DNA from 3 places in the Paeniglutamicibacter antarcticus genome. Region 3 is predicted to be linked to each of the others. Evidence: predicted binding sites of a transcription regulator. Region 3 holds the regulator's gene; each other region holds the start of a gene.
The links. Region 3 encodes LexA, which represses DNA repair genes until DNA is damaged. Its sites were predicted from a motif close to TCGAACANNTGTTCGA; they were not measured.
Positions count from the first base shown of each region.

Region 1: a site for LexA is predicted at 6,678-6,693, ahead of ABEA12_RS18120 (DNA polymerase III subunit alpha). Genes of this name have one in related genera too.
Region 2: a site for LexA is predicted at 3,498-3,513, ahead of ruvA (Holliday junction branch migration protein RuvA). Genes of this name have one in related genera too.

Region 1 covers NZ_BAABLK010000094.1:7,828-18,355, forward strand. The annotation lists gene ABEA12_RS18105 (hypothetical protein) at 484-921, opposite strand; gene ABEA12_RS18110 (type 1 glutamine amidotransferase domain-containing protein) at 1,375-2,148, shown strand; gene ABEA12_RS18115 (hypothetical protein) at 2,279-2,779, opposite strand; gene ABEA12_RS18120 (DNA polymerase III subunit alpha) at 2,920-6,492, opposite strand; gene ABEA12_RS18125 (dihydrolipoyl dehydrogenase family protein) at 6,803-8,167, opposite strand; gene ABEA12_RS18130 (hypothetical protein) at 8,290-8,601, opposite strand; gene ABEA12_RS18135 (VOC family protein) at 8,810-9,250, shown strand; gene ABEA12_RS18140 (AAA family ATPase) at 9,296-10,018, shown strand; gene ABEA12_RS18145 (hypothetical protein) at 10,068-10,241, opposite strand; gene ABEA12_RS18150 (DUF1206 domain-containing protein) at 10,326-10,528, opposite strand, start outside.
Region 2 covers NZ_BAABLK010000023.1:104,635-115,162, forward strand. The annotation lists gene secD (protein translocase subunit SecD) at 1-904, opposite strand, end outside; gene yajC (preprotein translocase subunit YajC) at 1,121-1,561, opposite strand; gene ruvB (Holliday junction branch migration DNA helicase RuvB) at 1,752-2,810, opposite strand; gene ruvA (Holliday junction branch migration protein RuvA) at 2,820-3,437, opposite strand; gene ruvC (crossover junction endodeoxyribonuclease RuvC) at 3,587-4,195, opposite strand; gene ABEA12_RS07110 (YebC/PmpR family DNA-binding transcriptional regulator) at 4,205-4,960, opposite strand; gene pdxT (pyridoxal 5'-phosphate synthase glutaminase subunit PdxT) at 4,963-5,634, opposite strand; gene ABEA12_RS07120 (CapA family protein) at 5,772-7,031, opposite strand; gene ABEA12_RS07125 (M3 family metallopeptidase) at 7,111-9,126, shown strand; gene ABEA12_RS07130 (GNAT family N-acetyltransferase) at 9,129-9,884, shown strand; gene ABEA12_RS07135 (NADPH-dependent F420 reductase) at 10,208-10,528, opposite strand, start outside.
Region 3 covers NZ_BAABLK010000091.1:48,540-59,067, forward strand. The annotation lists gene ABEA12_RS17095 (SseB family protein) at 1-279, opposite strand, end outside; gene priA (bifunctional 1-(5-phosphoribosyl)-5-((5-phosphoribosylamino)methylideneamino)imidazole-4-carboxamide isomerase/phosphoribosylanthranilate isomerase PriA) at 578-1,321, opposite strand; gene ABEA12_RS17105 (hypothetical protein) at 1,386-1,535, opposite strand; gene hisH (imidazole glycerol phosphate synthase subunit HisH) at 1,539-2,174, opposite strand; gene hisB (imidazoleglycerol-phosphate dehydratase HisB) at 2,175-2,795, opposite strand; gene ABEA12_RS17120 (histidinol-phosphate transaminase) at 2,917-4,032, opposite strand; gene ABEA12_RS17125 (LysM peptidoglycan-binding domain-containing protein) at 4,149-4,553, opposite strand; gene lexA (transcriptional repressor LexA) at 4,841-5,560, shown strand; gene ABEA12_RS17135 (ATP-dependent DNA helicase) at 5,683-7,689, opposite strand; gene hflX (GTPase HflX) at 7,682-9,214, opposite strand; gene ABEA12_RS17145 (class I SAM-dependent methyltransferase) at 9,808-10,425, shown strand; gene dapF (diaminopimelate epimerase) at 10,441-10,528, opposite strand, start outside.

The DNA of each region.
Region 1 (10,528 bases), on a different contig from region 3:
TGCCATGCTGGTGTCGGGGCTTGCCAGCGCGGACTTTTTGACGGCGCTTCGTTTCGGCTCCGCTTCCGCGATCTTTGTTTCCCCCGGGCGATGGCGGCATCACCTCCTTCGCTGTCCTCGGTATTGCGGCTTCCCCGCTACTCGGTGAATTCATTTCGGGAGAATTCTAAGGAACCACTGAACTCCAGGCAACGCCGCTGAAGTACACCGTTTACCACGGGAACGCGATGGGTGGCAACCGGAAACTGATCGAAGCTATCGAGCTAAATGACAAGCTGAGGATACAGCCTGCAGGTCGGGACCCGCTACGCGGAGCAACCGAAATGCGCCTCACCACCAGGAAGATCCAAGGCCCAGAGCCAGAAGACTGAACTCCTCCGCGAAAGCGTTGGCCGCAGCGCCCGGGTTGGCCATGATCCACGGATGCTTGCGATGTTCGCGGGCCAGACCGGTGCCTCTGGCTGTGAATCCAGACGCCCCAACCTATCGTTGGCAACTGGACTGAGGCAACATCCCCCAGCGTCCCCGAGCGTGGACTAAGGCCCTGCCGGCAGCAGTGGCTGTCCAGATTCCGACGCCCAGGAATATCGGCGAACCGAGGATGCCACACCAGAAGCTTCTCTCGATGGAGTTCTCAGGAAACAGCACCGCGATGATTGCGGCCGCGCTCAGGAGCGCACCTGCCAAATACAGCACCGGTTGCCCGAAGACGGGTGCAAGCGCCAGGAAATGAATGCCGACGACGACCAGCACCAGCGGTGCGATGAGGTCAGTGCGCTCGGCGCGAATGGCTAAGAAGGCCAGAAGACCCGCAAGGATCATTTTGGCCCAGAACACGATGATGTAGACCAGTAATGCCGTTGTTCCGCTACGCAGTGCAGTTGGCATGTTCCAGCGGTTGATCGCCATCGGAATGCTCACCGCGGCAAGGACGAGACCATCCAGTCCCAGCAGCCCGAGAACGACACGCCACCACCACTGTTCCGGAGGGCCTGCCTACGCCCAGCCTGCCTAAGCGAAACACGCGATACCGAAAATCGCCCCGATCATCACCAGATCACGTGGATATTCCAGTTCAGCATGGTTCCCTCCGCCACCCACGATGCTCACCGCACGGGTCGATGGGAATGCCAAACAACCATGTGCAACGTGGCGTGATTTCACGTATCCGGTTTGCCGGCCGAAAAGGGGTTGAGCACCACCCCAACGCGGGGGCGAATCCGTTTTCATAACGGTGGCTCAGGTGTCTTTCGACTCCCTGATGTGTGGTTTTCTACATTCACGCCTGTATCGATCGTGTCGGGGCTTCGGGCAAGAGACTAGGCAGGTTGTGAGAAATTCGCCTAGGGTGGGAACGGACGAAAGGAGCATTTCATGAAGAAAATCCTCATGGTACTGACCAGCGTTTCCGAGATCGGCAATACGGGAGAGAGCACCGGCTACAACGTGGCCGAGGCTGCACACCCTTGGAAGGTCTTCAAGGATTCAGGGCATTTTGTCGACTTCGCGTCCATTAAGGGCGGCCAGCCCCCGCGCGACGAAGTGGATTCGGAAGATCCCATCCAGGTCGCCTTCACGGAGGACGAGACCACGCGAGCCGGCCTGTACAACACGGCCCGCGTCGAGGTCGTTGATCCCGACCAGTACGATGCTGTCTACCTTGTGGGAGGCCACGGCACCATGTGGGACTTCCCGGACAGCGAAGGCCTTCAGAAGCTCGTGGCCAGCGTCTACAACTCCGGAGGCGTAGTGGGCGCGGTCTGCCACGGACCCGCCGGCTTGGTGAACGTGGAACTGGACAACGGGTTCCGTCTGGTCGAGGGCCGGCGAGTCGCGGCGTTCACCAACGATGAGGAGGTTGCCGCGGGCAAGGACAAGGTCATTCCGTTCTTCCTGGCGGACCGACTCGAGGAACAGGGCGCCACTCACGTCCCGGGCGATGTCTTCGAGGAGAACGTCGTGGTGGACGAACGGCTAGTGACCGGTCAAAACCCTGCTTCTGCAGCCGGTGTGGCCAAGGAGATGGAGAAGCTGCTGGCCGAGGTCATCCACCAGGAAAAGGCCGAGGAACAGCACGACTCGGAGGCACTGCGCGCGGAAAAGGACGCCGAGAAGGCGGCCGCAGAAGCAGCAAACACCGAACACTAACGTCAGCAACACGCTGAAATTGACGGTCGTCCCATGCCGGGGCGGCCGTCATTCTTTATTTCGGACCAACTTGCGTCTCTTTGAGCACAGCAGGGCCACTCCCTTCGCCGCGCCAAGTGGGTTCCGCGCCCTAGGCGCGGGCCTGGACAAGATTTGCGAACGGCAACCTGCCATGGTGTTGTCGGAAGACCACATGCAGATTCGCCTGAACCGTATTGATCTCTTCGTCAGGGAACTCCTTCCAGGCAATCAGGAGGTCTCCGGCATCCGCCAGTTGCCAGATCAGCCGACCGTCCCAGTGCCCCGGCGGCTTTCCTTTTCCGAAGTCCACGAACTCTTGGATCTGGCGTCGGAGCCCCCGGTTTCCCTTGCTGCCGGGACCGGCCTTGCCGATGAACAAGATATCCGCGTCTGCAACCCATTCAGCACAAAGCCCTGCTTGAGGCAAGGTGGGGTTCTTCTTCTTGAAGATCCCGGCGGTGCTTTTGGTTAGGAACCGTGGGTCAAACCCCTCGGGACGCAGCACGGCGAATACCCCCGTGTGTTGTGGAATTCGGTTGATCTCCAGGGCGGTGATTGGCCTAAATCCGGTGAACCCGTCATCTTTGAGTGCTTTTTTATTCAACGGCATTGCATTCCTAAGATCTGGGTGGCGCGATTGCTGCGGAGGCTCTCACGTGGGTGCAGTGACTTCGCACCTACGATGCTACCCGTCCGGGGGTTGCGCACTTTTATCCCTTGCCCCGTGGAAGGTGGTCATCCCGGCCGCGCTCAGGCACCCAGGTGTCCCCTGGTATCCAGCCCCTCGTCCGCCATGCGCTGGGCCAGTGACTTGCCGGGCTGCGCCATGACGGGCTTGGCTGCGGAGGATCCGAAACTCTCGTTGCGTGCCCGGGCGGGATTGTTCAGGTACCCCGGGCCGGGCAGCAGGGACTTGGCCGAGAGGTCCCAAGCATCAAGTGCCTGCAAGCTGATCCCGCGCGGCCCGGTGCGGCGGGTGAGCCCGTGGACCAGCAACAGCCTGGTGGAGAAGAGCAACGGGCCGCAGCGCCTCTGGGCCTCGTGGAAGAACGTGGCATCGATGCATCCGGTGCCGTCGTCCAGCGAGATGAACACGACCCGGCGTCCTCCCCGCATCGGCGGGGTCTGGGTGGCAACCCGCACCCCGGCCACCAGCACCTCGGTGCCGTTGCGCATCGCCAGCAGGTCCTGTGAGCGCGAGACCCCCAGTGACGTGAGCAGCGGGGCATGGGAGGACATCAGGTGCGCGCTGACGTCGATGGAGAGCAAATCCAGCTCGGTGCGCACCACCTCGTCCATCGACGCAGGCTGCGCCCCGATGCCCATGGTGGAGATCTCAAGGTCCCCCAGCGGCAGGGAAAGCTGCCCGGGGATCGGCCGGTGGCGCGGTGCCAACGCCTTGGCGCCGGTGCCACGCAGGTGTGCCACCAGATCCGCCCGGTTCCCGCGTCCGGCCTGGGCCTGCAGGGAATCGAAAGCCCCTAGTGCGGCAAAGTGGTTCAGCGAGGTGCGGTTGAGTCCTGCACGCGCCCGAACGTCGGCGATCGAGTCGTAGGGCTGGCCTGCGGCCACCCGGGTGACCTCCCGCTCGGAGACCCCGCGGATCCCGCGCAGCGAAAGTCTGATCCCGTACCTCCCCGGTGGTGTGGCACCCACCGCCCGCGGAACCACCGGCAAAAGAGCCGGCGGGAGCATCCCGTCAAGATTTTCCACCTTGTAGCTCGGGGCGGAGCGGTTGATGTCCAGCGGCAGGATCGCAATGCCCATGCGCCTTGCCTCTGCCACCAGCAGCCGCTTGGGGTACATCCCCGGATCATGTTCCCATATCCCGGCCAGGAACGCCTCGGGATGGTGGGCCTTGAGCCAGGCCGAGTGGTAGGTGGGTACGGCAAACGCCGCCCCGTGCGCCTTGCAGAACCCGAAGGAGCCAAAGGCCGCCAGCGTGTCCCAGACCTCGTCGATCACCGCCAGGCTGTAGCCGCGTTCCAGTGCGCGGGAGCGGAAGAGCGACTCCACCCGGGGTTCGGCCTCAGGGTTACCCAGCAGCCGGCGGTATACATCGGCCTTGGCCAACCCGCAGCCGGTCATCACGTCCAAGGTCCGCAGCACCTGTTCGTGGAAGACGGTGACCCCATGGGTCTCGGCGAGCGCCGGTGCCAAATCCGGGTGGGGGTATTTTTCCGGTGCGAAGCCGTGGCGGTTTTCCAGGTACGGCTTGATCATGTTCGACTGCATGGGCCCGGGGCGGAAAAGGGAGATGTCGATGATGAGGTCGTTGAATTCGCGCGGGGCGAGCTTGCCGATGAGTTCGCGCTGTCCCGGGGATTCGATCTGGAAGCATCCCAGGGTGTGGGTGGAACGGATGAGTTCGAAGGTAGGTTCGTCATCCAGCGGAACCAGGGCGAGGTCTATGGCCCCGGTGGGGCCGATGTAGTCCGGTATCTGCCCGGGCACCCCTGCCCGGTGTCCCCCTGCCTTGGCCACGGAGGCCGCGTCGGGGTGGATGCGGATGATTTCCTCCAACGCGTAGGTGATGGCCGATTGCATGCGTACCCCCAGCACATCGAGCTTGAGCATGCCCATGGGGTCCATGTCGTGTTTGTCGAACTGGCTCATGGGCAAGGTGAGCCCGCTGGGCTCGACGGGGGTCCGGTGCAGCAGCCCGGCGTCGGAGAGGATGACCCCGCAGGGGTGCATGGAGATGTGGCGAGGAAGCCGATCGAGGCGCTCGGTGAGGTCCACGAGCAGGTCGAGCTGTTTTTCGGTGCCGAGCCGGTCGGCGAAGGGTGCAAGTTCGGGTTTTTCCTCCAGGGCTTCGCGGAAGGACGAGGCGGAGAAACGCCAGAGTTGCTTGGCGATCACATCGATGTCTTGCTCCTCCATGCCCAGTGCCGCCCCGGCGTCGCGTACCGCTCCCCTGGCGCGGTAGCCGTTTTGCATGCTCATGAGGCTGACGCGTTCGGCGCCGAAGCGTTCGAAGATCCTTTGGTAGATGTTGTGGCGTTGGGCGGATTCGACGTCGATGTCAATGTCGGGCAAGGTGGCACGGTCCCGGGAGAGGAAGCGCTCGAAGAGCAAGTCGTGTGCCAATGGGTTCACCTGGCTGATGCCGATGAGGTAGTTCACCAACGAGGAGGCGCCCGAGCCGCGGGCGGCGGAGCGTATACCCATGTCCGTGATCATGGAGCTGACCTCGGCGACGGTGAGGAAATAGGGGGCGAAGCCGAGGTCGGAGATGGTGGATAGTTCCATCTCCAGGCGCTGGCGCATCAGGGGGTTGTTCGCCTCGGCGGGGATCAGGCGGGTGATACCTGCCTCGGCGCGTGCGGCAAGTTCGGCATCCGGTGCTGCGGTGATCCCGATGATGTGGGCTTCGGGCACCACGGGGATCCCCCACCCGGTGTCGGCCACCGGGTCCAGGCGTGCCCAGTCGGCGAGCGCCGCGGTGTTGCGCAGCAATGTGGGCCCCAAGGAAGTCTCGGAAGCGGAACGCCCTATTTCCGTGGCGAGGTGGTGCATATGTTCTGCTGGCTTGAGCCAGCCCTGCCCGTTGGGTTGGATGTCATTGAGGGTCGACAGGGAGCTCAGTGCCCGTGCGGAGTCCAGCACATCAGCGGTTGCCGCCCCGTCGGGGTCCGTGTACCGCACGGCGTTGGTCAGCACCGGGGCGATGCCCACTGACGTGGCGCAGCGCAGCATGCGGATTGCGTGTGCGGTGCTGAGTCTCTCTCCCGGACTGTTCAGGTGTGTGGTGATTTCCACCCGTAGCGCGCTGTGCCCCAGCAGGGTGCGCCAGCTACGCAACAATGTGCGGGCCTTGGCGTAGTCGCGGTGCCCGGTTGCCAGGCCGATGTCTGAGCCTGGTCCCAGCAGGACGGTGAGCAGTGCCTCCCCGTCGCGGCCCAGTGCGTGGCTGGCCAGTTCCTCGCGGGTGATCCCAGATTGCCCCTTGGCCGCTCCGGCGTTTGTGGCTGGTTGGTGTGCGGCGGTGACCAGGTGGCAGAGGGCAGCGTACCCGGCTCCGTTGCTGTGTCCCTTGGCCAGTACCACGAGGCGCCCTGCCGTGCGCATCGGAGCCAGCTTGCCAGATGCCGCGCGTCCCGGTGTGGGCTCGAGGATGGCCAGATCGACTCCGAGGATGGGATCGATGCCGTTTTCGATGCAGGCCTTGAGGTGCTTAACGCTTCCGTAGAGACCGTCGCGGTCCGTGAGCGCCAGAGCGTCAGCCCCGTCGGCGAGCGCCGCGGCGACGAGGTCCTTGGGCCAGGAAACACCGTAGTGTGCGCTGAAGGCGGAGGCCACATGCAGGTGGGTGAAGCTCATGCGCCTGCCCCGGTTCTCTTTTGCCCATCATTCGGTGGTGCCATGATGGCGGTTCGCTCCCTCTATGATGTCTCGCGCCCTTCCCATCCCCCCTGCATGGGCAGCGCATCCGGACCTTACCTTGGTGCCGTGGTTTCCCGGTGCCCTGGTTTGTGCGGCTCCGTGGAGGGGTTGATTCATTCTATTAGAATATGTGTTCGAATCAAGCCATTTGGCCATCCCCGCCACCGGCTTCAAGGAAAAGCTTGCGACCTCCCGCCCCTGACCTGCAACGGGAAGCCCGGAGGTGAGGATTCCCACCGGCAAGGATTTATATACCTTCGTCGGTGAGGAGTTTTTCAAGGGCCACGAGATAGGCCTCGGAGTAGCTGGGGAACTGCGGCACCATGTCGCGCAACACCTTCAGCGGGACGCGTCCCCTGATGGCCATGGACGCTTGGTGGATCCACTCGCTGGCTTGCGGGGCAATGGCCCAGGCACCAATCAGCATCCGCTGGTGCCTGTCAACCAGGATGCCCATGTCCCCTCGCGGGGCCTGTTCATGGGTCCACGGCTTGACGATTGCCTCCGGCAGGTTGACCCGAACTGCCACCGCATCGATTCCACGCTCCTCGGCCGCCTCTCGGGTCAGGCCGACTGCGGCGATTTCCGGGCTGCTGAACACCACGCGCGGGATCCCGTCATAACTTGCGGTGCGATCCCTGCCCAGGATGGAGTCGGCCACGATGCTTCCTTGGTACTTGGCCACATGGGTGAAGGGCATGATCCCGGTTGCATCCCCGACGGCCCAGAGCCCTTCCTCCGCCCAGCAATGCTCATCCACACGCACGTTGCCTCGCCCGTCAAGGGTTGCCCCGGCCCGGGCTACGTCCAATCCATGGGTGCGCGGGGTTCGCCCGGTGGCGAAGACAAGGGCGTCCACAGCGATCTCTCCGCCCTCCACCAACACCAGGACGCTGGATCCGCCACCCCCGCGTCGTCCGCTGGCCACCGAGCTGTTGGTCAGCACCTTGACACCCAGTTCGCGCAGGTACTCTTCCGCGAGCGCCGAGACCTCTGGCTCCTCACGGCCCAGCAGCCTGGCACTTCGGTTCAGCACAGTGACCTCCACCCCGAAGCCGGCCAGGAAGAACGCTGTCTCCAACGCCACCGCACTGCCCCCGACAATCGCCACGGACCGCGGCAGCGTCTTGAGCGTGTAAACCTCGCGGGTGCCCCAGGCGGTGATTTCCCCGACGCCCGGAAATTCCGGGATGAACGGTTCGGTGCCGCTGGCAATGACGACGTGGTGTGCCAAGTACTCCTGCCCGTTGGCACCCACGCTCCCGGGGCCGGTGATGGTCGCCCGGGCACGCACCACGGTTGCCCCTCGTCGGGCATACCCCTGTTCCTGCGCACTGTCATCGAGGTGCCTGGCCATGTAGTCGCGGTACCCCTTGGCCTTCTCCCAGTCCAAGGCGCCCGCCGAGGCCCCGGCAACCCTGTTGGCCTCAACGTTTACCTCGGGGCCGCGCAGGATGGTCTTGGAGGGAACGCAGGCCCAGTAGGCGCATTCACCGCCAATGAGCTCGGCCTCGAAGATGACAACCTTCTTGCCGGCAGTGAGCAGCCTGTCGGCAACAACTTCGCCGCCGGGGCCCATGCCGATGATTGCGGCATCGAATACTTTTTCCATCAGAGCACTCCCATGTTCGAGTCCCTCGCGCCCTCGGTTCAGGCGCTTGCTCCCAGCCTTGCACCTGGGCTGGGCAACGGCCATGGTCCACGATCGTCCAATCGCCTCCCCCGCCCATGCCCCTACGCACTTTCCAGATAGGCTTGGGGCATGCGAATGATGCGCCAGCGTCCGGTCTCGACCTGGCGGGACACCTCGAAGGTGCGCATGGGCCCCAGCCCGGCGAGCTTGACCTGCAACTGCCACACCTCGTAGTCCACAAGCCCGGGGCCGCGCCCGCGCTCGGCACGCAACTCCTCTTTCCACCAGTTTCGCCTCTCGAACCAGCGAACCGGCTCGGCCGCCAACTTGTATTCGCGACCCTGCCAGCGCATGCGGATCGGCACGCCCGCTGGCGTGCAGTCAACTTCGATCGACTGGGTAAAGATTCCCATTCCTTCGCCACCTTCCCGTCGCACGGCCACCCCCAGGCACCGCCTTGTCCCCGTCCATGGGGTGAAGACGGCCGTGGGGTGAGCCCATGCATCCAACCATTTTATTAGAAACTATGTTCTACACAAGATGAGATTAGGACGCATGTACGACAGTTAGTTGCTGGAGGTTCCCATTGACGCGTTTTCACGTGGGCTTATGCTTGAAACCATGACCTTGAACACTGCTCCTACGATCACCGCACTGACCTTGGGGGTGCGCGATGTCCAGCAGTCACGTGATTTCTACGTCACCGGACTGGGGTTTCGCGAAATCAACTTCATCCCCGGCGAGATCCTGTTCCTCCAAGCCGGCCCCGGACTGATGCTCGCATTGTGGCACGTTGAATCAATGCCCGGCGAATACGGGGATGTCGGGCACGGTCCGCTGGCGCCACCGGTTTCCCTGGGGCACAACACCTCCAGCGCCAAGGAGGTCGGCGTCCTGTACACACGCGCCCTGGCCGCGGGCGCCACCTCGATCGGTGCACCGACCACCAGGGAATGGAGCGGCACCAGCGCCTGCGTAGCTGACCCCGACGGCTTCCGTTGGGACTTCGTGCACAACCCGGCCTTCGCCATCGACGAGGACGGGACCGTCACCGGTGTCTAGCCTCCAACATTGCTGCACCTTCGCATTGCCGCTGCGCCGGCGCCCATGAAGCTCTCCAACCTGCCGATCCGCCGAGTCACCGAACATGCGCTGCATTGCGCTCCACGGGACCAATGGCCCCAGACGCTCCCGCCGGTGCTCCAGCTCTTGGACGAAGGCATGGACTTCGGGCCGGCCACCATCCTGGTGGGAGAAAACGGTTCGGGGAAGTCAACGCTCGTTGAGGCCATCGCGATGAGCTACGGGCTCTCCCCGGAGGGAGGTTCCACCGGGGCGCAACACAGCACCCGGGTCACCGAGTCCGGCCTTGAACATCACCTCCAACTGCTGCGGAACATCGGCGCCAGCCGTCGCGGATACTTCCTGCGCGCCGAAACCATGCACAGCTTCTACACCTATCTGGAAGAGAACCCGTCAATGCGGCAGGTGGAGCCGGACTTCCACACCATGAGCCACGGGGAGTCGTTTCTCGAGCTCATCATCGACAAGTTCCGCGAAGGCGGCCTGTGGGTGCTTGACGAGCCCGAATCAGCGCTCTCCTTCTCCGGTTCTCTGGCCTTGGTGGGGATTCTGAAGGACCTCTTGGCGGCGGGGGGCTCGCAGGTGATCATGTCCACGCACTCGCCGCTGCTCGCATCCCTTCCCGGGGCCAATATCTACGAGGTCGGTCCGAGGGGCCTGCGCCGCAGTCAATGGGACGACCTGGACCTGGTGTCCAACTGGCGATCCTTCATGAACATGCCGGGGCGCTACCTCAGGCACCTGTAAAAACGGTGTGCAGGGCTGCTGGCCCTGCACACCGGAAAACTTGCTGCCGTTACTGCTCGGAGTCGTCCTTGGCCGTATCCGGATCGAAGTCGGCGGGCAACGCCCCGCCCTCGCCCTTCCACCTGGCCAGCTGCCTCTTACTCACCTTGCGCTCATCGGTGTTGGGCGTCAGGTTGTTCTCGATTTGCTCATTTTGGTCCGAATTCGATGTTTCATCAGTCATGTTGCCCACGCTAGCCCCTCCGCGGGGTGCCAGCCGGTTCCACCCCTACTCTGCGCGCGCCGGGCACTGTCCCCGGAGCACACATCACTTCATCTTCACGAACCGGGACTTGGCGATCATGTACAGCCCGTAGCACCCCAGCCCGATTCCGACGGCGGTCAACAGATAGACTCCATATGGTTGCTCGCGCACTGCCTTGAGCGCACCGTCCAGGCCGGTGGATTTCTCCGGGTCCGATTGTAGCGTGGTAACGATGACCAAGACCCCGACCAGAGCCAGAGACGCAC
Region 2 (10,528 bases), on a different contig from region 3:
CCTTTGCGCTCTGCTCGGTGAAGTTACCGGTGATTTCGGCTCGCCCGTCCGGGATCACCGAGTTGGTGGTAGGAGCGGAGATCACGGTGCCGTCAAGCACGATCGCGAACTGGTTCTGGCTGCCCTGAAGAGTAACCAGGCGCTGGGTGACCTCCGCGAAGGAAGCCTTGCCGGCGGAGTTGAACTCGATGTTCACGCCCCACTGCCCGGTCACTGCGCCCTGTTGGCCGCGGGACATCCCGAATGACGCATCGGAGATGTCGGCTCCGGGGACCTCGACGGGGCCCAGGATGTACTTCGCCCCGACATCGGGGTCGCAGGAGATCATCGGCTTGGCCGAGTCATGGGTTTCCTCGGCGCCCTGGCCGAGTTCGGAGGGGCAGTCATAGCTCTCGAACTGCTTGTAGAGCTTTGCGTCGATCCAGTTCGTGTCCGAGGCGTTCTCCGGCTCACCGGTCGGCTTTGGCAGATCCGCCTTGGGAAGGCGCTCCCCCTCGGGAACCGCGGTGAACGGCCCTGACAGGATCACCGGGCGGAACTCCATGTTGGCCGAGGCCTGGATCAGTTCACGGGTGCGGGCATCGGGGACACCTGGCATCGAAACAACGACGTTGCGCCCCGACTGTGTGGTGATCTCCGCTTCGGAGACACCTGTTCCGTCCACGCGCTGGCGGATGATCTCCACGGCCTGGTCCAGTTGCTCCTGCGTCGCAGCGGCACCGCCCTGCACCCGTGGTGCCAGGATCATTTGCGTACCGCCCTCAAGGTCGAGAGCCAGCTTGGGCGAGAACGCCGCCTTCCCGCTCAGCACTCCGGTAATCAGGATCACGGCGGAAATAAGGAAGATAACGCCGAGCCACAGCAGGGATTTTCGTGCCTGCTTGATCGGACCAGTAGATGACATCGTGGGGCTTTCTGGTTGTTCCGTCTCCCATGAAGGGGACGAAGATTCCGCGGAAAACCCGGAGCACGTCCCACCCAACGCGCAATGGGCGTGGTACGGTGCGCTCCGGGCCGCTTGATGAAGGTCAATGGCCAACCGGTCATGCGTCCGCAAGCAGGGGCATGCAATAATCCGGCTGGTGCTCACTGCCCGTTGCCGGGCGTGAAAGAGCCGTGTCTAGGCCTTGGGGCCGTTTTCCTCGTTTTTGAGGCGGCGCAGTGTCTCTTCGGGGGTTTCACCCTCGTTGCCCTGCACTTCTTCAGCGCTCTCAACCGATGCGGAGGTCAACGACGAAGCATCGTCGGGGATCTCCATGGAGGGGGTCTCGGGGGCAACGACCTTGGCAACAACCTGGGAGTGCACGGTGACGAAGCTGCCCGGGGAGACTTCCAGGACAATCTTGTTCTCGTCGGTGTCGATGCTGGCAATGGTGCCGAAAAGACCGAACTGGGTCATCACCTCGGCGCCGACGGCCAGATTGGATCGGACCTGTTCCTGGGCCTTGGCTGCCTTCTTGCGGCCGCGCATCATCATGAAGATCAGCAAGCCGAAAGCGGCAAGCATGAGCAGGATGGTCGGGTCAAAACCACCACCTCCGCCGGTAGCGGGTTGGGCCAATAGATTTTCCGTCACTTGTAAATACCTGTTTCTCAGTCAATGTCAACGGCGCGCGGCATCGTTATAGCGCAGCCGGTGGGCTCATCCATCCTATAGGCAGTTGCCCGGCAAACCCTGCCCATCGGCGGGATTTAGCCTGCCAATCTGCCTTGAATCCCCGGCGGTGACACCCTGAGGCGTTCGCTCAGGGCTAATCCTCGTCCTCGTCGTCGAGCTCAAAGCCGGCACCGCCGGCAAAAACGGCATCCGCCGGCATGCGAAGGCCCAGGTGCTTCCATGCTGCAGCCGTAGCGATACGACCGCGGGGGGTCCGCCCCAACAACCCTTCCCGGACAAGGAAAGGCTCGGCGACGGTTTCCACGGTCTCCGTCTCCTCCCCGACAGCGATGGCCAGGGTCGAAAGACCAACCGGCCCCCCGCCGAACTTCGTGCACAACGCATGCAATACACCACGGTCGAGCCTATCCAAACCGCGGGCGTCGACCTCATACATCTCCAGGGCCGCGGACGCGGCGCGCGCGTCGATGCTCTCGAGCCGGTTCACCAGTGCCCAGTCGCGCACCCGGCGCAAGAGCCGGTTGGCGATGCGGGGGGTGCCACGCGAGCGGGAGGCGATCTCGAAAAAGGCGGCGGAGTTGACCTTCAGGGAGAGCATCATCGCCGAGCGGCGCAAGACCAGCTCGAGTTCCTCCACGCTGTAGAACTCCAGGTGTCCGGTGAAACCGAACCTGTCACGCAGCGGGCCCGGGAGCAGACCGGCACGCGTGGTGGCACCAACAAGGGTGAAGGGCGGGATCTCCAAGGGGATGGCGGTGGCACCGGCCCCCTTGCCCACGATGATGTCAACGCGGAAATCCTCCATGGCCATGTAGAGCATTTCCTCTGCCGGACGGCTCATCCTGTGAATCTCGTCCAGGAAGAGCACCTCGCCTTCGGTGAGCGAGGAGAGGATCGCTGCCAAGTCCCCTGCATGTTGGATGGCCGGACCGGAGCTGATGCGCAAGGGCGCGTTCATTTCCGCGGCAATGATCATCGACAGGGTGGTCTTTCCCAAGCCCGGGGGGCCCGAGAGCAGCACATGGTCCGCGGTGCGTTCGCGGATCTTCGAGGCTTCAAGGACCAGCGAAAGCTGCTGGCGAACCCGCCCTTGGCCCACGAAGTCATCGAGGTTCTTCGGGCGCAGGGTTGCCTCGAGTACCCGCTCCTCGGGCTCGGAGCCGGCATTCGTCAACGCACCGGTATCTGTCATGTCCTACTCCTAGTTTCCGGGCCGGTTCCCGCGTCCCAACGAACGCAGCACCGCCCGAAGGATTTCCGGCACGCTGCCGGTGGCGACCAACTGCGGTTCGTTCTTAGCCAGGGCTTCAAGGGCCTTGAGTGCGTCTTTTTCTGTCCAGCCCAATCCGGTGAGCGCCTCGATGACCTGAGGCTCCCATGAGGAAGCGGCCGTGCTTCCTGCCGGGACGGGGGCGCCGGTGGGGGTAAGCTTTCCGGAAAGTTCCAGCACGATACGCTGGGCTCCCTTGGGTCCGATGCCCGAGACCTTGGTGAAGGCCTTGGTGTCCTTGGTGCTGGCGGCGATGCGCACCTCCTCTGGGCTGTGGACCGAAAGAATCGCCAGGCCGGTGCGCGGGCCGATGCCCGAAACCCCGGTGAGCACCTCGAAGACTTCGCGTTCATCGGCGCTGGCGAAACCGAAAAGCGTCATGGAATCCTCGCGGACCACCATGGAAGTGTGGATCAAAGCCTCGCGGTCCACCTGCAGGTCGGCCAGCGTCGCAGGGCTCGCCTGGATCAACATGCCGAAGCCTCCGACCTCGATGACCGCACTGTTCAGGTTGACTTGTTGCGGCGTGCCTCGCAGCGTACTGATCATCTGGGATGTCCTCCGTGGTGCCGGGCTGGGCGTGCGAGGCTCATCGAGCACGCAAGCCATGCGAATATATCTACGAACAGCTTACAGCTTCTGCGGGCAGGTTTGCGGACGCGCCGCCACCGGATCCCGGGGCACCGCGAGCCGGCGGGCTAACGCACCTTCGCCGAACGCGCCTTGGCCTCGGCAGCGATCCATGCGCGCTGGGCCGGTGTCAATCCAGAGGATCCTCCGGCGGGCCGGGGTGCGGAGGCGGAAGCGGCTGCCCCTGCAGCGCCGAACGCCGCTCCGCGCCAGCCATGGGTGATGGCCAGGGCTGCCGCGTCGGCGGCATCGGCCGGGGACGGCGGCTCATCCAGGCGCAGGATCTTGGCAACCATCTTGCCCACGGCGTTCTTGTTCGCCGAGCCCGATCCAGTCACCGCAGCCTTGACCTCAGTGGGCGTATGCAATGCCACCGGGATGTTTCTGCGTGCCGCGGAAACGATCACCACGCCCGAGGCCTGGGCGGTGCCCATCACCGTGCTGACGTTCAGCTGGCTGAAGACCCGCTCCAGGGCAACGACGTCGGGCTTGTGCTCATCGAGCCACGCGTCGATGCCATCGGCGATGGCCAACAACCGTTGGTCAAGCGGGGTTCCGGGATCGGTTCCCACCACCGTGACATCGACGAGCGTGGCCCGGCGGTTGGGTTCGACGTCGACCACGGCCAGCCCGCAACGGGTCAGTCCGGGGTCGACACCCACCACTCTCAATGCCATGGAAGTGGACTAGTCCTCTTCGAGTTCTGCCATGACCTCGGCACTGATGTCGGCGTTGGAGTAGACGTTCTGCACGTCGTCGAGCTCTTCCAATGCATCGGCAAGCTTAAGGAACTTGCGGGCCGAGGCGGCATCGAGCTGTACGTGCAGCGAGGGAACGAATTCGATTTCATCGGTCTCGTATTCGATCCCGGCTTCCTCGAGTGCACTGACGACGGCGCGCAGGTCGGTCGGTTCGCTGTGGATCTCGAAGTTCTCCCCGGCCTCCTTTATTTCGTCGGCCCCAGCATCGAGCACCGCCATGAGCACGTCATCCTCGGTGAGGTCCTTCTTCGGCAGCCCGACAACTCCCTGGCGGGCAAACATGTACGCCACAGAGCCGGGGTCCGCAACCGTGCCGCCGTTGCGGTTGATCGCCAGGCGCACCTCTGAAGCAGCGCGGTTCTTGTTGTCCGTCAGGCATTCCACGAGAAGCGCCGAGCCCTGCGGTCCGCGGGCCTCGTAGATGATCTCGGTGTAGTCGATGACTTCGCCGGTCAGACCGGCGCCGCGCTTAACGGCGCGGTCGATGTTGTCGGCGGGTACCGAGGTCTTCTTGGCCTTGGAGACCGCGACCTCAAGGCCCGGGTTCCCGGCCATGTCGGCGCCGCCGGCGCGGGCCGCGACCTCGATGTTCTTGATCAGCTTGGCGAACGATTTGGCGCGCCTGCTGTCCAGGATGGCCTTCTTGTGTTTTGTGGTTGCCCATTTGGAGTGGCCCGACATGCTTACGCGTCTCCTCTGATCATCTGAATGAAAAGTTCGTGGATACGGCGTTCCCCGCCCACCTCTGGATGGAAGGAGGTCGCCAGCAATTTCCCCGAACGTACTGCGACAATTCTAGCCAACCGAACCCCATCACCGCCCAAGGGCGTGTTTCCGGCGGGGATCGTGGCCAATACCTCTACTCTTTCTCCCACGCTGCTCACCCAGGGTGCCCGGATGAAAGCGGCGCGAACCGGTTTGGCCGCCTGGTCTGGATCCTGGCTGGGAAGGACGTCAAGTCCCTTGAAATCCAGGTCCACTTCGAACGAATCGATTTGTCTGCCGAAGGCGTTGCGCTTGACCACCATATCGATTCCCCCGAAACTTTGCTGGGGGTCGCCCTTGAGATTGGTGGCAGGATCGGCAATGGTGTCGGCCAGCATGATCATTCCGGCGCATGAACCATAGACCGGGAACCCCTGGGCGATCTTGGCCCTAATGACCCCGTCGAGCCCGGAGAACCGGGCCAGCTTGTCAATCACCGTTGATTCACCTCCCGGGATAACCAGCCCGTCGAGTCCTGCCAGCTCATCGGCCACCTTCACCGGCTGGGCAACTGCACCTAGTGATTCAAGGGCCCGGCGATGTTCGTTGACATCCCCCTGCAGGGCAAGAACCCCAATTTGTAGTACCACGGTGGATCACTTCCTGCTCAGGTGATAAAGGATCGAGTGTCCCTGGCTAACTGAGATGGAGCACGCGGACAGCCTAGAATAAACCCTGCGTGAGCGGCACTGATATTTTTATGACGGTTAGCCCGCGCAATGCCGGGTCACTGCCCGGGAAGTGTCCACATCTTCGCGCCGTTTTCCTTGGCGTTCATGGAGTTCACGGTCTCGGTGGTGCGTTGCAGCGAGGCTGCGTCCTTGGATCCGGTGGTGCACGGCTGGTTCGATGCCGAAGGCAAGGCACACCAACGCAGCGGGGCCGCTTTGATGGTGTGGGCAGCCCACACCAGGTTCCCGGGCTCCCAGGTCTCCCCGGTACGAACAAATTGCATTTTCACCGTCAGCCCCTCGGTGTTCAGCACCGTCTTGGTCGCGTGCTTCGCCACCGAGTTTCCCAAACCGTAGACGATCCAGGTGCCTTCGTGTTTTTCAACCGGCAGCACCGAGTGCGTGTGGTGCGAATAGATGAAGTCGAATTCCCCGCTCTCCGCCAACGCCCGGTACAACTTGAGCTGGGCGGCCGTGGGGCTGCTGGTGTACTCGGCTCCGTCATGGATCGCTGCCATCACGATGTCCGCGCCGGCGGCTCGTGCGGCCTTGGCCCGCGCCAGCAACGAGGACTTCTCGAGGTCATCGACGCGCCACGGAGCGTCTTCCTTCATGCCGTTCAGCGAGTACGTGCCGGCAATGATGGCTATCTTCGCACTTCCCACCGGTGCGAGCAATGGCTTTTCGGCTTCGACTGCGCTGCGGTAGGAACCGGTGTGGAACATACCTGCCCCATCCAGCGCGTCCAGTGTGCGTTTGACCCCGGGGACTCCCCCGTCCATCGAGTGGTTGCTCGCCGTGGTGCAGCCGTCGTAGCCTGCCTTCTCCAGTGCCTCAATGATTTGCGGCGGGACGTTGAACATCGGGTATCCGGCGTATGGCCCGCCCTTGGGCGCCACCGGGGTTTCAAGGTTGCACAGGGCAAGGTCGCTTTGGTCCAGGTAGGGAGCGATGCCAGCCAGCAGCGGGTCAAAGTCCAGGCTTCCCGCCCCGTCTGCCTCGGCCTGGTCCCACAATGCAGGATGCAGCAGGATGTCCCCTGCCACGGCGACCTCGATGCATTCATCCCCGGGGCACTGTGCGTCCTTGGGCCCAGCGGAGGCTTTGCTGGCGCTCTCGGTCGGTTCGCTCGGGGTCCTCGATGAGTCCTGGCTCGGGGCGGCCGAAGCCGCGGAGCTGCCCACAGCACCGGAGCTTGCCGATGGCGGAGGACCGTCCACCGGCGCGCAGGCAGCAAGCAAGGTGCTAAGAAGCAGTGCTGCGGCGAAGGCAATACCCCTGGCAGCAAAAAATCCTTGCGCAATTCGTTCAGTCATGGTTATGAGCCTAACCTCGCTGCCGGGAATACGGCGCGGGAAACGGACAGCACTGCGGGCTTGTGACAGGGTTAAGGACATGCCTAATCCGTTGCTTGAGCCAAGCACCTTGCCGTTTGAATTCCCAGATTATTCAGCCCTGGAGGCAGCCCACTACCTGGATGCCATCGGGCAGGGGGTGGATCAGCACCTCGAGGAGCTTGGTGCGATCGCGCAAAACACCGATGCCCCGACATTCGAGAACACGTTTGTAGCCGTGGAACGGTGCGGCCAGCTGCTGCGCCGCACCGTGATGGCCTACTGGACGGTGTTCTCCGCCCACGCCACTGATGAGCTGCGCGAGATCGACCCGGAAATCCAGTCGCTGGTTTCCGGCCACCAGGATGCCATCCACCTGGATGAGGCACTTTTCGCGCGCCTGTCCGCCCTGGATGCCCGAGCGCTCACCGGCGAAGACGCACGACTGGTGTCCGAGACGCTGCGTACCTTCCGTGCAGCAGGTGCCGAACTCGACGAAAAGCGCAAGCAGGAACTGCGTGCGCTGAACTCACAGATCACGGATCTGTCCAGTGAATACTCGCGCAAGCTCTTGGGCACCATGAACGATGCGGCGGTCCACTATTCCGATGCCGCCGAACTGGATGGACTCAGCGACGGGCAGTTGGCCTCGGCCTCCGACGCAGCGCGTGCCGCCGGACACACCCAGGGCTACCTGCTCTCATTGGTGCTGCCTACCGGCCAACCGATGCTTGAGTGCCTGGAACTGTCCGAGTCGCGCCGCAGGCTCTTCGAGGCCTCGGTGAACCGCGGCCAGGAAGGCGCGAACCGGACCCTTGACCTGGGTGCGCAAATGGCGTCGCTGCGCTCCAAGCGCGCTGCCCTGCTCGGTTTCGACACGCACGCCGACGTGGTGCTGCAGGATGCAACCGCGCCGGGCCTTGAGGCGGTCAAGGCCCGCCTCGCCGGGCTCGTCCCTGCGGCCGTTGCCAATGCACGGGCCGAGGCTGCCGAGCTGGAGAAGATCTCCGGCGCCCCCATCCAGCCCTGGGATTGGACCTACTACTCCGCCGCCGTGGCCAGGGAACGCTACACGCTGGACCGCGCTGCGCTGCGCGAATACTTCGAACTCGATGCAGTGCTTGTACGTGGCGTCTTTTCTGCCGCCAGCCGGCTCTACGGACTGGGTTTCACCGAACGGTTCGACTTCCCGCTCTACCACCCCGACGTCCGCACGTGGGAAGTCTTCAACGAGGACGGCTCGAGCCTTGGCCTGTTTGTGGGAGATTTCTTTGCCCGGCCCACCAAGGCCGGCGGCGCCTGGATGAATTCCATCCGCGAGTCCGCATCGTTGCTTGAAGAGCGCCCGGTGGTCACCAACACCTTGAACATCCCCAAGCCCGCCCAGGGCGAACCCGCGCTTGTTTCCCTGGACGAGGTCAACACGCTGTTCCACGAGTTTGGACACGCGTTGCATGGATTGTTCTCAGCCGCCATCTACCCGTCGTTGTCCGGCACCGCGGTGCCCCGCGACTTCGTCGAGTACCCTTCCCAGGTCAACGAGATGTGGGCACTGCACCCCGAGGTGCTGCCCGGATACGCAGCCCACACCGTCACCGGAGAGCCGCTGCCGGCCGGCACCGTTGATACCCTCGATGCCGCGGCCCTGTGGGGTGAGGGATTCGCCACGACTGAATACCTCACCGCCGCTGTCCTGGACCTGTCCTGGCACTCGCTCGTTGACGGGGAGATGGTTTCCGACCCGCTGGCCTTCGAGCAGCGCGTGCTCACCGATGCCGGACTGATCCCTGACCTGGTACCCTCGCGCTACCGAACCGGCTACTTTAAGCATATTTTTGACGGCGGATACTCCGCTGGGTACTACTCATACATCTGGTCCGAGGTGCTGGACGCCGACACCGTTCAATGGTTCACCGAAAACGGCGGGCTGAAACGGGAAAACGGTGAAAGGTTCCGCGACGAGCTGCTTTCGCGCGGCAACACCCGTGACCCGCTGGAATCCTATGAGATCTTCCGAGGACGGCCCGCACGGATCGAACCGTTGCTGGCGCGCCGCGGCCTGGCAAAGGGCAAGTAAACGTGACAACCATCGGATTTGCGCAGGATGCGCTCTCGCACTGGCACCAAGCCATGGCGACTGCCACCGGCGGCAAGATCTTCACCACCCACGGTTGCTCATGGGCTTGGCAGCCCGCACGCGCCCGGCTGGTGCTGCTCTTCCCAGCCCATGCACAGGAAGCCGGGCTGCGCCCTGGCTTGGCCGAGGGAACGCGCCTGGGTGCGCGCCGGGTGGAGGCCTGGGTCAATTCCGGCGCGCCATCCACTGCGCTGGAGGCAGCCGGATTCTCCGATGCGGCACAGATTTCGTGGCATGCCGGGGAATTGGTGGGACCGCGGGAACCGTGGGACGGCCGTGTGCGCCTGGGAACCGAGATCCCCGAGGCCAAGGGCGCCGACGCCAAGGAGTTGCAGGTGGCAAACCTGTGGCGCGATCCGGCGGCGGCCGGGTTGAGCGCCGGACACCCCGCGCTGCGCCGCATCGAACAAGCCACCGCCCGCACCCTTGAAGGGGAACTGGTGGGCCGCGCCTTTGCCCAGCAGGCATTGGGTGGCCAGTTGGCCATCCACGGTTTGGCAGTCGCTCCTTCACATCGACGGGCCGGCATTGGCTCGTCCCTGCTCAACGGCTTGGCCCGGGGCATGGCCAATCCGTTGGGACTCGATGACCAGTCGCGCATCGAGCTCATCGCCGCGGCATCACCGAGTTCCGCACAGTTCTTCGAGGCCAACGGGATGCGTTTGCTTGGTCGTGGCCGCCACTTGGTGCTGCGCTAGCCTTTGGCTGCTGCATTCCAAGGACCGGTTGGCGTCCGGGGTGCGTGCCCATGAGTGCTGAGAACACCGGAGGCGGGCATCGCTTGCCGGCGCCATGGCCCATGAGGGTATCCGCTCCATTGGGTGCCGCATGAGAGATGGCGGGCCTCAACCCATCGGCGCTCCAAGCCGGAAGTGGTGGAAACAGGTGCTGCCGCGGACCACGGCGCAACAAGATTCGGTTTCACGCGCTTTCTTGTCGCTATTGGATGCTGGCGTGCTGCCGTCGCTCATTTATCGGATCCCCGGAATAAACGGCGGGTGTAGAGCGGATCACTTCTTGCTCAGCGGACCACACGCACGTTCAGGGCCGTGGTGCCCATCGCCTTGGTGAGGCATGCCCACATGACGAAGTAGTGTTCGGGCCCCTTCGCGGTGGAGATCCCTCCAAGGTCGATGATGGAGTCCTCGGGCCAGCCGAGGTCTTTCAGGAGGGTTGTCGCCTGGTTTTTGGCCGAAGCGTCGTTGCCCGAGACAAAGATGCTGGTTGGCTCCAGGGAAGACGGGTTGATGAAGATCTTGCCGGCGCAGGTGTTCATCGTTTTCACGACGTTCGCCTCCGGAAGCATCTCCTGCAACTTTTCGCCCAAGCTGGAGCCGGGATA
Region 3 (10,528 bases):
GTAGACGCGTGTTTCGGCCAGTGCTGCCTGGACCAGCTGTTCGCTGCCCGTACCCGATTTCAGGGCTTCGAGGGCGGATTCGAGTTTCGCGTCGATCAGCCCGTCGTCGTTGTCGAAGTTGTGCAACGGGTTGCCTTCACCGCTAAGGTCCCGTCCGTCCCAGCTTTGGCCCGCGGAATCAGTTCTGCCGCCGGCGCGTGAAAGGGCCGCGGCGATATGTCCGGGCAGGTGTCGTTCGGATTCCTGGTTAAGGGGGGAAGAAGGAGAATTCGCGCTCATGTGTTCATGCTATCTCGCGCCAAGTCCGCGGGCCGATCCCCCGGCGGGCATTGCCGGTGTCCGGCCCCATGTGTCCCGGGGAGTACCCCGGGGATCGGGTAAATTACCTAGTGTGGCTAAGCTCGCCCTAGGTGCGCTTCGTTCGCGGTTGGCTGCTCCTGGGCCCGTGGCCCGTGGCCCGGAACATCGTTCTTGGGCATCTTGCAGAACGGAAGCAAGACTTCAGGCAGGGTCGCGGTGCGGTCCTGCCTGAAGTCTTGGTGACTATTGGCTGCCCGGGAGGCAGTTGGTCTTCGTCTTATCGACGGCCTGCAACATCAAGGGCTTCGCCCATGGTGAACTTTCCTGCGTACAGGGCCTTGCCAACGATTGCACCCTCGACGCCGTTGGGGACCAGTTCACGCAAGACGCGCAGGTCCTCAAGGCTTGAGATTCCGCCGGATGCGATCACTGGCTTGGAGGTGCGCTTGCACATCTCGGCCAGCAGTTCGACGTTGGGTCCGCGCAGTGTTCCGTCCTTGGTCACGTCCGTGACCACGTAGCGCGCGCAGCCGGCCTCTTCGAGCCGCGCCAGGACTTCCCAGATGTCCCCGCCTTCCTTGGTCCAGCCGCGGCCAGAGAGCGTGGTGCCGCGCACGTCGAGGCCCACTGCGATCTTGTCCCCGTGACGGGCGATGGCACGGGCGGTCCACTCGGGGTTTTCCAGGGCTGCGGTCCCCAGGTTCACTCGGGTCGCCCCGAACTCGAGGGCGCGCTCGAGGGATTCATCGTCGCGGATGCCGCCGGAGAGCTCAACCTTGATGCTCAGTTCCTTGGCGATGCGTCCGAGGATCTCGGTGTTGTGGCCACGGCCAAAGGCAGCATCGAGGTCAACCAGGTGCACCCATTCGGCACCGGCGTTCTGCCACGACAGGGCCGCCTCGAGCGGATCTCCGTATCCGGTTTCGCTTCCGGCCTCGCCCTGGACCAGGCGCACGGCTTCGCCGTCGGCCACATCAACGGCGGGCAGCAATTCCAGGATGCTGTTTTTGTTCTCTGTCATGATCGATCCTTAGGTTCTGTGTCGGCGCTCGGCTGGGCAGCAAAACATGCCCGCCGGCCTGTGGTTAAAGCGTGAGGACGTAGGCTCCGAAGAGCGCCACACCTGCTAGCGCCCATGCGGTGATGATCCAGGAGATGTGTGCGCGTTGCTGGCGCATGGACAGCGCCCCGCCGCCCAGGATACCGGCGACGCCCATGAGAATGACTGACCACATGATCTAGAGGGTCTCCAACCAGTTGCGCAGCAAGCGAGCACCCGCATCCCCGGACTTCTCCGGGTGGAACTGCAGGGCGCACAGCGGACCGTTTTCGATGCCCGCGATGAAAGGGACCCCGTGCTCGGCCCAAGTGACCTGTGGCGGGGTCATCTTCGGTTGGGCGACCTCGAAGTTCCATTCCTGTACGGCGTAGGAATGCACGAAGTAGAAGCGTTCGTTCTCGATCCCGGCAAAAAGCTTGCTTCCTTCGGGCGGTGTGACGGTGTTCCACCCCATATGCGGGATGACAGGGGCCTTGAGCAACTCCACGGTGCCAGGCCATTCGCCCAGTCCCGGGGTGCGTATCCCGTGTTCCACTCCTTCATCGAAAAAGACCTGGTGTCCGACACAAACACCGAGGACCGGTCGGCCCCCAGCGATTCGGCGTCCGATCCAACGTATCGCCCCGACGTCCTTGAGCGCCTGCATGACCGCGGCGAACGCGCCCACCCCGGGAACAAAGAGCCCGTCGCATTCGGCGATGTCCTCGGGCTTGGCCGAGAGCTTTACCTGTGCACCGGCGGCTTCGAGGGCTCTGACCGCGGATCGGACATTGCCCGATCCGTAGTCCAGGACCGTGACGGTCTTCGCTGCCATCTACAGCGCGCCCTTGGTGGAAGGAATGGCATCGCCGATGCGCGGGTCCGGTTCCACTGCCTGGCGCAACGCCCGGGCAAGGGCCTTGAACTGGGCCTCGACGATGTGGTGCGGGTCGCGGCCGGCGATCACTGTCATGTGCAGGCAGATCTGTGCGTGAAGAGTCAGCGATTCAAAGATGTGGCGGGTCAGCGAACCGGTGAAGTGTCCGCCGATGAGGTGGTACTCCTGACCTGCGGGTTCCCCGCCGTGCACCAGGTAGGGCCGGCCGGAGATATCAACGACGGCGTTGGCCAGCGCTTCGTCCAGCGGGACGGTGGCTTCGCCGAAGCGGCGGATCCCGGCTTTGTTGCCCAGTGCTGTGCGCAGCACCTCGCCAATGGTGATGGCTACGTCTTCGACGGTGTGGTGGGCGTCGATGTGGACGTCGCCGGTAGCACGCACGGTGAGGTCGATCAGCGAGTGCTTCGACAGCGCGGTCAGCATGTGGTCGTAGAACGGGACGCTGGTGCTGATTTCGGAGCGGCCGGTGCCGTCCAGATCGAGTTCGACAAAGACGGAGGACTCGCTGGTGACGCGTTCGAGGCGAGCGCGACGACCCGTGAGTAGTTCGGCAGACATGCACATTCCTTTGGATCAGGCGTTGAGAGTGGGGATGGCGGACAGTGACTGCGATGGGTCCCGGGTTCTGGAGGTGGAATCCTCCGTGCCGGCGGTTAGCGCCACTGTGTCAAGTTTAGCCCTAGAGCGTGTGAGGACCCTGATGGAGCAGTTCCTCGAGACGAACCAGGAACGCGGTGGTCTCGGCCTCGGTGCCAGCGGTGACCCGCAGGTGGCCCGGAATCCCTACATCGCGGATGATGACCCCCGCTTCCAACAGGCCTTCCCAAATGGCCTTGGGGTTCGCAAGTCCGCCGAAGAAGACGAAATTGGAGTCGCTGGAAGCTGGCTCCAGCCCCATGCGGGTCAGTTCGTTGACGATACGGTCACGTTGGACCTTGATTGCCTCGACGTTGGCCAGCAGTGCATCGACGTGTTTCAACGCGGCGTTCGCTGTTGCCTGGGTGATCGCCGAGAGGTGGTACGGCAGGCGGACCAGCCGAATGGCGTCGGTGACTTCAGGCGCTGCGGCAAGGTAGCCCAGGCGGGCACCGGCCAAGGCAAAGGCCTTGGACATGGTGCGCGAAACTATCAGCCGCTCACGCCCCGGCAGCAGCGAGAGCGCCGAGGCCGTTCCCGTATGGGCGAATTCCGCGTAGGCCTCGTCCACGATCACGATCGCGTGGCTTGCTTCCCCGGCTTCGTAGACGGCCTCAACGACATCCAGACCCAGCGCAGTGCCGGTTGGGTTGTTCGGTGAGCACAGCATGACGATGTTCGGCGCAGTCTCGCGTACCTGGACCGCGGCGTCGGCTGCGGAAAGCCCGTAGCACTCGGTGCGAACCCCGGCCACGTAGGTGGTGTCGGTTCCGGAAGCCAGCAGCGGATACATGGAGTAAGTGGGAGGGAATCCCATGACGGTGCGTCCTGGACCTCCGAAGGCCTGCAGTATTTGCTGGAGGACCTCGTTGGAGCCGTTGGCCGCCCAGACATTGTCCGCTTCCAGTCCGTGGCCAAGGTAAGCGGCCAGTCGCTCGCGTAGTTCGGTGAACTCACGGTCGGGGTAACGATTCAGGCCAACGGCCGCTGCAGAGACTTCTTCCACAATCGCCCGATGGACCTCGGCGGGAAGCGGATGAGTGTTTTCATTGACGTTCAGCTGGATGGGTACGTCAATTTGTGGTGCACCGTAGGGTTTGAGACCTTGGAGATTCTCTCGCAGGGGCAGATTTGCCAGGCGATTTAGCCGTTCATTCACCGCTCAAGTCTACGGTGGCTTCCCGCCCTCCAAGAATCAGCGCCGGCACCAAGGGTCATAATCCGTTAGCAATGCGGAGGTGCAGCGTAGTTCCGCACCCTTTGGGTTAACAATCTTCAGCTTCCGATGGGAACGAAGAGTTCCGCTCCCGGCTGCAGTACCGAGCTGTTGAGGTTGTTCAGATCACCGATCTGCTGCACGGCATCGCGGGGTTCGAGCTGCGGGGCAAATTCACGAGCCAATCCCCAGAGGGTGTCCCCCTCGATGACGGTGACGCTTAAGGCGTCAACGCCAACCGGGTTCACGTCCGAGGCATTCGCGGGTGACAGGAATACGCCCAGGAGCATCAATGCCACGACGCTGATAAGAAAGATTGGTAGTCCAATAATCACGAACTTGCCGCGGCGGGTAAGTCGCAAAGGAGCGAGGTCGGATTCGTTTCCCTGTGCTGAACGCGGAGCAGGGATGTAGTCGGGGGACGTAATTAGGTGGAGCGGGGCCGAGAGAGCAGTGCTTGCCATGTCTTTGCCTTTCCTCTGAATTCACTTGTTCGACGAGGGCATGTGGCCCAGACTCGAACAGGAGACTGTTATTAGTACAAATCTTTCGAAGATATGTTCGTAGTGCGTAGGTTATTTCTAGCACCTTTCGACGACACGTGTCCATATATGTTCGAACAAATCTTTGAAAGTAGTGTCTTTATCTACTAAGCTTGGAGTCGTGAAGCGATGTATTTACTACATCAACACACACCTACAATTTGCGGCACGCGCGGGCACCCCGCGATGATCGGGATGAGGCACTGACAATGACGACCGAAGAACGAACCCCTCGACGCGACGCGAAGAGTCTGACGATTCGCCAGAAAAAGGTCCTCGAGACCATCCAACGTTCCGTAAGTACCAATGGCTACCCGCCGTCGATGCGGGAAATCGGGGATGCCGTTGGGCTCGCGAGCCTTTCGAGCGTGACCCACCAGCTCAGCCAACTCGAGAAGCTCGGCTATATCCGCCGCGATCCACGTCGGCCCCGCGCCATGGAGATCCTGCTTCCGCTCCAGCTCAAGGGAGAATCAAAGCTGCAGTTGGTAGAGGGCGGTACGGAGCTCAAGGCAGCGAACGGAATGAACGTCTCCGAGCTGACAACCTCTGCGGACACCGCGATGGTGCCATTGGTAGGGCGCATCGCCGCCGGTGGACCAATCCTCGCCGACCAGGCTGTGGAAGACGTTTTCGCCCTCCCGCGCCAGTTGGTGGGACACGGAGAACTTTTTATGCTCAAAGTCAGCGGAGATTCGATGATTGACGCCGCCATTTGCGATGGCGACTGGGTGGTTGTCAGGCGCCAACCTACAGCAATCAACGGAGACATCGTCGCGGCACTTCTCGATGACGAGGCCACAGTAAAGACTTTCCGGCAGCGGGACGGCCATACATGGCTCTTGCCTCAGAACTCCCGCTACGAACCGATCCTGGGCGATTCCGCCACGGTGATGGGCAAGGTCGTATCGGTCATGCGTTCGATCTAGGAACGCACCCAGGAACACATCCCCCCGCAAATACCAGAGGGCCGGTCAACTTGACCGGCCCTCTGGTATTTCGCTCCTCAGGGGCGTACGTCCTCCACGAAGCAGGAGATGGCAAGACCAACCTAGCCTTCGGCGAGCCTTTCAAGGGCCGCAATAACCGTGGGTTTGTCGGGGGTGGCCCACAGTGGCGGCAACGACGCCCGCAGGAATGTTCCGTACCGCTCGGTGGCCAAACGTGAATCAAGCACGGCGACCACGCCCTTGTCATTTACCGAGCGGATCAGACGTCCCGCCCCCTGCGCCAGACGCACAGCAGCGTGGCTCGCGGCCACTGCCATGAACCCGTTGCCACCGTGCTTGGCGACATCACGGCTGCGTGCCGAGGACAGCGGGTCATCGGGGCGCGGGAAGGGTATTTTGTCGATGATGACCAACCGGCAGGCGTTGCCGGGCACGTCCACTCCCTGCCACAACGTCATCGTGCCAAACAAGCAGGTGTCCGGCTCGGCGGAGAACTGGTCGACAAGGGCCTTCATGCTCGATTCGCCCTGGCACAGGATTGGGATATCCAGCCGCGCCCGCAGGATCTCGGCGGCATCCTCGGCCGCCCGGCGCGAAGTGAACAGTGCCAGCGCCCCTCCGCCGGAGGCGTTGATCAAATCCTCGATCTCGCATAGTGTTTCTTGCGACATCTGGCGCCCTGGTTTGGGCAGGTGCTTGGCGACATACAAGATGCCTTGCTTGGGATAGTTAAAGGGGCTTCCCACATCGACACCGTTCCAGGTCGGCGCCCCGTCCCCGACCAGCCCCAAGGTGCCCGCAACCGGCTCGAAGGCCGCGCCGATGGCCAGTGTTGCACTGGTGAGAATCACGGTACGGCCGTCGAAGAGGCCCTCCCGAAGCTTTCCGGCCACCGAGAGCGGGGCCACGTTCAGGGTCGGCTGGGTGGACTCGTCAGGTTGCACGTATCCCTCCCCCGCAGAGAAATGGCCGGGCCTGGAGGCCCAGATGACTTCGCGCTCCTCGGTCATCTCAAGCATCTTGTTGCATTGCTCCACCAGGTACATCACCTGGGAGCGTGCCATCTGGCGACCGCCGTCAGCCGGTGCATTGGCTTCGGCCTTGGAATCGGAGAGCACCACCCGCGCGGCCTCGGAGATCTGGTTGAGCGCCGATTGCTGTTCCTCGTTCAGTCCCTTGGCCATGAGTCCGGTGGGAACGCCTTCGAGGGACCGGGCCAGTGCCTTGGCCCCCTGGTTCAGCGCGTCGACGCTGACCGAGCAGTGCTTGCGCGCGGCCGAGGCTGCTGTCTGGACCATGGTCACCGACAGGGGCCGCGTCACCGAACTGGTCACCCTGTCCTGCAGCTCGTGGGCTTCGTCAATGATGACGGTGTCGAAATCCGGCAGTACTGCGAGGCCTTCGAAGGCCGAGACGGCCAGCATTGCGTGATTGGTGATCACCACGTCGGCGTCCGCTGCCCGGGAACGAGCCAACTCGCTGAAGCACTCGGCGGCCATGGGACACTTTTGCGCACCCAGGCAGTCCATGGCGCTGACCGAGACCTGGCGCCAGGCCTTGTCACTGACTCCGGGGCTGATGTCGTCCCGGTCCCCGGTGTTGGTGCGCTCTGCCCATTCCCGGAGCCGCACCACTTCCTGGCCCAACGCGGAGTTGGGCCCATCGCTTGAGCCACCAGCAACGGGGGTGCCGGAGTCCATCGAAAACAATGCGCCTTCGTCATCGTCGGGGTACCCGCCCCCGAGCTTGTACTGGCACACGTAGTTGGAACGGCCCTTGACCAGGGCGACGTCCATCTCCCGCGGCAGTTTGTCCTTCAGCGAGGAAAGCAGCCGAGGCACATCGCGCCCAACGATCTGCGCCTGCAGGGCCAGGGTTGCGGTGGAAATCACCACCGGCTTCTCCGATCCAAGAGCGTGGGCAAGTGCCGGAACCAGATAGGCCATCGACTTGCCCGTGCCGGTTCCTGCCTGCACGAGCAAGTGTTCACCACTTTCCATGGCGCGCACGACCTGTCGGGCCATTTCGTGTTGCCCCGGCCGGTTTTGCCCGCCCATGGTGGACACTGCGGTGTCCAATAGGTCGATGACCTCTGATTCCTCAGCCATGAATACTAAATTGCTCCACTTCTGCGGCCAAGCCTTCGCGGACCTTGACCATCATGCGGGTTCCCACTTCGGTGTGCTCGATGGCCAGGATCTCGGCCTCGGCGCCGTGGAGCCTGTTGACCACGTCGCCTCGATCATAGGGAATCATCAATTCTAGTTGGACATCCGGCCGCGGAATTGCATCACTGATTTTCGCCAGCAGTTCCTCGATGCCTTCGCCGGTACGTGCCGAGACGATGACGTGGTTGGGCTCGTGCTGGCGCAGGCGTTCCACCACGAAGGGATCGGCCACGTCAGCCTTGTTCAAAACGATGATCTCGGGGATGCCGCGGGCGTCAACATCGTTGAAAACCTCACGGACCGCCTGGATCTGGCCTTCGGGGTCCGGGTGCGAGGCATCCACCACGTGCAGGATCAGATCGGCGTCGGCCACTTCCTCCAGCGTGGAGCGGAAGGCCTCGACCAGTTGGGTGGGCAGCGATTTCACGAACCCGACGGTGTCCGCCAGCGTGTAGGTCAACCCGTCGCTGGTTTCGGCTTGCCTGACGGTGGGATCCAGCGTCGCAAACAGCGTGTTGTCGACAAGGACCCCGGCGTGGGTGAGCCGGTTGAGCAACGAGGACTTCCCGGCGTTGGTGTATCCGGCAATGGCCACCGAGGGAACCATGTTGCGCTTGCGATTGGCGCGCTTGGTTTCCCGGGCCGGAAGCATTCCCTTGATTTCCTTGCGCAGCTTGGCCATGCGGTCGCGAATGCGCCGGCGGTCCATTTCGATCTTTGTTTCGCCGGGACCACGCGAGCCGATGCCGCCACCGGCGGTGCCCACGCGGCCACCTGCCTGGCGTGACATCGATTCACCCCAACCGCGCAGGCGCGGCAGGAGGTATTCGAGTTGGGCCAATTCCACCTGCGCGCGGCCCTCGTGGCTTTTTGCGTGCTGTGCAAAGATGTCAAGGATCAAGGCGGTGCGGTCGATGACCTTCACTTTGACTACGTCTTCGAGGGCGCGACGTTGGGAGGGCGCGAGTTCGGTGTCGATGATGACGGTGTCTGCCCCGGTGGCTGAAACGATGTCTCGCAGTTCCATGGCCTTGCCGGAACCTAGATAGGTGTTTGCATCGGGCTTTGCACGGCGTTGGACCATGCCGTCAAGGACTTCCGAGCCTGCGGTCTCGGCCAGTGCCGCCAGTTCCCTGAGCGAGTTCTCGGCGTCTTCGGCCGTGCCTTCGTTCCAGATGCCTGCCAAAACCACACGTTCGAGGCGCAGCTGCCGGTTTTCAACCTCGGTGACGTCCTCGAGCTCGGTGGACAGGCTTGCCGATCGGCGAAGCCCCCTTCTGGCTTCAAGTTCGTCCTGGTCCCCGTCGAATGAGGTGTGCTCGTCGGTGAGCCTGCTCAGCGCCTGGGCACGGCCTGCGAGGATGCCTTCATCCTCGGGAGCGCCAAAGTGTGTGCTTTTGCTGGCTGCGGCAGCGTCGCTGGCAAGGATCCGTTCGATGGCGGACTGAAGCTGTGCGTCGTCCATCTCGTTGTCCTGCGGGCCGCTGGGCTGTGGATTGGTCATGTTCCCCTTTGCTTGCTGTATTCCAGAATAGTGCCCCGGGCCGACAGATGCGTCTTCGCCGGTGGATTGGCCTTCTTGGGGGTGAGGTACGTGGGGTGTTTGCATGGTTGGTCCTTGCTGGGCTCCGTACGGGGACGGTCCGCCCTGGTTACTTGGTCCGGGACCGCGGGTGATGCGATCGCTCACGGGTGCATGGGCTGCGGCTGTATTGGGCCACGTCACGCGTATGCTCCGGAACCCGGCTTTGCCCTGCCAGGCTTCCTGTCAGCCCGGGTACGAGAAAATGGGGTGGTTTCCTCGAGGCTTGAATCAAGGAGTGACTATTCGGCGGTACACAGCATGGCCCGTTGTTGGTCTACTTGGCCTCACGGAGCCAAAGGCTCGGTGGGAAGGACGCGGCACATTCGTGGGTTTAGTGCGTCTTACAGCTTAGTCATAGGGAAAACTCTATCACTTCATCCGGCTGCGCGCCTTGATGTATCTCACAGTCGGTTGGGGGCCCGAATCGGGGGCCGAGTTTGGGTTTGTCACCCGCAGGCGGTTAACCTGCCAACATGAGCCCGGACCATTATTTCAGCGCACAGCCTTCCACTCCCGAGAAACGGCGCGACATCAGCGTCGAATTGGGCGGTGCCACACGCAGGCTGAAATCCTCCGGCGGCATCTTCAGTCCTGACCGCATCGACAAGGGAACCGCGGTTCTTTTGCGTGGTGTTCCGGCACCGGATTCCCAAGGCAACCTCCTGGACATCGGTTGCGGATGGGGACCGATCGCACTTTCGATGGGACTGGCCTCACCGGAGGCAACAATTTACGCGGTCGACGTCAATGAACGCAGCCTTGGGCTCACCCGGGACAACGCGGTGTCCCTTGGGCTGAAGAACGTGGTGGTCGCGCTGCCCGGGGAGGTTGACCCCTTGATCAGCTACAACACCATTTGGTCCAATCCACCGATCCGGATCGGCAAGGAAGCGCTGCACGAGTTGCTGCTTCTGTGGTTGCCCCGCTTGGCACCGGGCGGCAATGCGTGGCTGGTCGTGCAAAAGAACCTGGGTGCCGATTCCCTGCAGAAGTGGCTGGGCACCGTGATGCCCCCGGAATGGACCATTGAACGGGTATCAACCGACAAGGCCTTCCGGATCCTGCATGTGGGACGTCCTGAAACTTCCTGATGCTTCGGTGCGCTTCTAGCTGCCCAGAACCTCACCACGGGAAACCAGGACCGCCGGACCGCTGAGAATCACGTGTTCCTGGCCGCTTTCGGCGATGGCGAAT